Regions from separate parts of the Rhizobium sp. AG855 genome, predicted to be linked through region 1. Evidence: riboswitches for the same ligand, from Rfam matches in the RefSeq annotation. Region 1 holds a riboswitch; the other holds the start of a gene.

Region 1 (2,201 bases):
CGCCTTCGTGATCGACCGAATAGGGACCGGGCTCATAAGCTGGCGAGCGAATGCCGAAGGCATTTTCCTCGACGATCGAGCGGTCCTGGTCGTTGGTCATGGTCCAGACATGGGTGAGTTCGTCGAGGTCGTAATCGACGCCTTCAACCGCATCCTTGTGAACCAGCCAGGTGGTGGTCACAGCCGTTTCCTCGGCCGAGATCGGCAGCACGCGGAAGGAGATCGCGTGGTCGCCGAGGATATGGTTCCAGGTGGTCGGGTAATGGAAGAGCAGCATGGTGCCGATATGGCTGATCTGCACGTCGCCGGAGAGCGGCTTCTTCACCGCGCGCTTGCCCGACATGGTATAGCTTTCGGCATCCTGGATCAGCGGCATGCGGGCGACGCGGAACTGGCCTGACGGGTCCATCTTGAATTCGGAGGGCAGGCCGGCGGCCTCGCAGCGCGCCCAGTGTTCGGCGATGAAGGGGTCATCCTTGGCGCCCTGCACGCCGGTTGCCGTCGGGGCTTCCGGATAGGTGCGGCAGAGTTCCGGATGGTTGCCGGCGCAGTGGTAGCATTCGCGGTTGTTTTCCCAGACGAGCTTCCAGTTGCCCTTTTCGATGATCGTGGTCTTGTGCGCGACCTTGGCTTCCGACAGGCGATGCGGCGCCATGTAGGGTTCGATCGAGGCGCGGACGGGGGCGAAATCCGGGGCTTCATTGGCGAGGCAGATGAAGATGTAACCGGCGACGGTTTCGCAATGGACCGTCTTCAGGCCGAAATCGGCCTTGTCGAAATTCTCGCCCATCTGGCGGGCGAAGACCAGCGAGCCGTCGAGATCATAGGTCCACTGGTGATAGGGACAGACGAGCTTGGCGGATGCGCCCTTGTCCTGGGTGCAGACACGGTGGCCGCGATGGCGGCAGGTGTTGTGGAAGGCGCGGATGACCTGGTCCTTGCCGCGCACGATGACGACGGGATAATCGCCGACCTGAACGGTGAAGTAGTTGCCGGCACGCGGGATCTCGCAATCATGGCCCATGAACAGCCAGTCGCGATACCAGATCGTCTCCATGTCGAGCTTGAAGTAATCCTGATCGATATAGAAGGGCTGCTCGAGGCTGAAGCCCTCGCGGCGGTTCTTCAGCTGGCGCAATGCCTTGGTCTGCAGGTCCATGTCGTCCTCGTTTTCCTAAATCGGCAGACGAGGAGCGCAGCAGGGATCCGCCCATCGGGATGGGGCAGAACACAACTATCTCCGGCCGCCCGCCGCGACCCTGATGTATATTTCCCGAGGCTGGTTTCCGGGCTGAGGAGTGGTCCATTGACGGACCGCGCTGGCGCCTTCCCAGGGGTCACCCCAGTGGCTTTGGGCCGAAACGCATTCTCCACCACCGTTGCGGGGGCAGCGCCGGATTTCGACCGGCTTCCCGATTTCCTGCCCTCCCTAGCTGGGCAGCACCTCGAGCGTCAGATCATCTAATCACAAGGGCGAAGGCGGCGCTGCACTGCGAAACGACACGGCAGAAATCGTTTGCGACATCGACGCGTTTGCCACCACACACAGAAGAAAGGCGAATTCTCTTTATATTTCCGAAAACTGCAGCAACGGGGAAGAATTTCCGATCTCGGCAATGGCGCAAACAAGCGATCCAAGGAAGTTCCGAAGATTTGCGTTGCGGCAAGCCTCGGGAAACCTCTGTGCTGCAGAATACCGGCAAATGATGATTAACCATGCTGCGGTAAGCTCAAGACATGAAGCCGGGCACCGTCAGAGCGTTACCATGCAGAAACTGAGATATTTCGCGGCATCCAAGACCGACAAGACAGGGCTTCCCGGCAAGGCGGCGCATACCGAATTCCTGCGAACCGGACGGATCTCGCGCCATCGCGACGACTGGGTGCCGGAGCAGAAACGCTATCTGACCTATGAGGAAGTGGCCGAGCGGACCGGCAAACGGCTGGAAGCAGCCGCCGACACGACCCATACGAGGATCAATTCCTTCCATCGCTCGATCCAGTTTCCCAAGATCATCTTCCACCGCACATTGGCCGACAGCCCGCATCTGGGTTACTGTCATGTGACGGCGGCGCGGACGAACTTCGCGCACTATGCCGATGTGCGCTGGGCCTTTTACATCGCGAACTTCTTCGCCGAGATCGGCGAGAACGAAGCCTTCTTCGAGCGTATCCGGCAGAACTATTCGCGGATGTATTTC
Region 2 (2,201 bases), on a different contig from region 1:
CAAACATGTCGTCCATGGTCGGCTTTGCCTTGGCCATGATGTGGCTGCAGGATTCCGTCAGCTCATAGACCTTGATGCCGAAGGGGCTCAGCGTCTCGGGGGTGACTTCGCCACCGACCTTCATGCCGTAGTTCCAGCCGGCGAAGTAGAAATCGGCATCCGCCTCGAGCAGAACTTCCTTGCTGGGATATTTCGGCGAAAGCTCTGGCAGTTCCTGAACACCTTCACGCAGACTTGCGTCGAGCGTTTTCCAGCCGGAGATGCCGGTATAACCGACCATGTGGTCCTGCAACTTCAGGGCGAGCATCATTTCGGTGAGATTGACGTCGTTGGAGACAGCACGCTTCGGCGCCTCGTCGAAGGTGACATCACGGTTGCAGCTCTTGACCGTCACCGGGAAGGCGGCCGCTGCGGAGGCGACAAGAACAGCGCCGAGGATGGTGGAGATGGAGAGAAGGCGGGGCGAGATCATGGTGCTTCTTTCGAAATCAGGAACTGGCAAGGGAGAAGGAAAACTGCGAGGAGGCGGAGCCGGCGAAACGCTGGCGTGAGGCAAGCACGCCGAAGATGCCGGAGATGGCATGATCGGTAAGAACGTCGTCCGGATGGCCGAATGCCGTCATCCGACCCGACTGCATCAGAGCGACATGGGTGGCAAAATCGGCGGCGAGGTTGATGTCGTGCAGGCTGGTGACGATGGTCAACCGAAGCGTGGCCAGCAGAGCCAGGATCTCGAGCTGATGCCGGATATCGAGATGATTGGTCGGTTCGTCGAGAATGACGATCTCCGGGTTCTGGGCGAGCGCGCGCGCCACGAGAACACGTTGCTTTTCACCGCCGGACAGGGTCGAAAATTGCCGTCTTGCGAGACTGAGCAGGTCCAGATGCCCGAGCGCATGGCGGGCTTCTTCACGGTCCTGCTCCGTCCAGCCGGTGAGGCCTTCGCGCCAGGGGACGCGGCCCATGAGGACGACATCCTGCACGGTGAAGGGAAAATCGGCCGGCATTTCCTGCAGGACAACGGCGACCCGGCGCGCGACCTGGCGGGGTGTCAGATCGGCCATGTCCTGACCGTCGATCTCCACCCGGCCCTCAAGCGGTGCCACGCCGCGATAAAGGCAACGCAGAAGTGTCGTCTTGCCGGCACCATTCGGACCGACGATGGCAAGGCGGTCACCGCCTTCGATGGCGAAGGTGACGTCACGCAACAGAAAATGGGAGGACTTCGGCCCCCAGCCGAGCCCGACAGACCGCAGGGAGATCCCCTTCGTGTCACAACTCATCGACAGCTCTCCCAACCTGGAAGGCGGTCGAATGTCGCCACGTCACCCGCCGAGCGCAAGGCTCATTGCTGCAGATATCCGGCATAGTTTTCCTCCGCAGGACTTCTCCGGAGGCAAAATGGCACCGATAAACGCACGCCACAGGCGCGGTTTGCAAGCCAGATCGTATCCATCGGAACACCCCGTCCGCTACGTTTCTCATTCACTTGACGGCAGGTCTCCTGGCTCGCGAATATCTGTCGTCCATCTGCCTTCCCACGATCACTCGCAGTGGCCCGACGCTTTCGCGCCGCGAGAATGGACGGCAATCCGCTTACAGTTGCGGGGGCAGCCACGGTCTTGGTCCCTTATGGGTCTTCCGCACCGTGTTCCCTATTAATCCCCTCGGAGTCATCCGGTGGGGGAACCGTCCCCTCCTGAATAGAGCCTCTCTGACCGGACGGTCAAGCGGGATCCTTCGTCGTTCGTGCTTGATATGTAATAACATTACATACGTCAATGGGAGTATGATAGAATTTCGCATCATCAAACTGAGCTGGGCGCCGAATGTCTGCGACACTTTGCATTCGGGATTTTCCGAATGCCCGATTTTTGTTCCATCCTGATGGAACAAAGGGAACATCGAGCCGTTTAGTCGTCACAGTCTTTCCTCCCCCAACCTCCCCCGGTAGCGTCAGCGCTCCCACCTCGATCCCGCTCCGGCGGGATCTTTTTCTTGCGGCGGCGATCTTTCCCCTGCCAACGCCCTCCCCCGATCCCTGGCCCGATTTGACAGCAGGCGGCAAAATTGGCAGCACTGTTCCGCAAAGGGAGGCGAGAGCGAATGGCGCGGCGGAGTGAAGGACAGACGAGGCTGGACGATGCCGCGCGCGCGGGCTGGCTCTACTATGTCTCCGGGCGAACCCAGGACGAAATTGC

What was found. Region 1 has a riboswitch for cobalamin ahead of DFO46_RS13345 (aromatic ring-hydroxylating dioxygenase subunit alpha). Riboswitches for the same ligand answer to the same signal wherever they lie in the genome.
Region 2: linked by a shared signal. The riboswitch ahead of DFO46_RS21690 (ABC transporter ATP-binding protein) and the one ahead of DFO46_RS13345 (aromatic ring-hydroxylating dioxygenase subunit alpha) in region 1 are both predicted to bind cobalamin.

What each region holds. Positions count from the first base shown of each region.
Region 1 is NZ_RAQG01000003.1:2,679,786-2,681,986, forward strand. It holds gene DFO46_RS13345 (aromatic ring-hydroxylating dioxygenase subunit alpha) at 1-1,159, opposite strand, end outside; cobalamin riboswitch at 1,260-1,463, opposite strand; gene DFO46_RS13350 (DUF6656 family protein) at 1,767-2,201, shown strand, end outside.
Region 2 is NZ_RAQG01000006.1:105,858-108,058, reverse strand. It holds gene DFO46_RS21695 (ABC transporter substrate-binding protein) at 1-472, opposite strand, end outside; gene DFO46_RS21690 (ABC transporter ATP-binding protein) at 489-1,283, opposite strand; cobalamin riboswitch at 1,477-1,709, opposite strand; gene DFO46_RS21685 (sugar-binding transcriptional regulator) at 2,107-2,201, shown strand, end outside.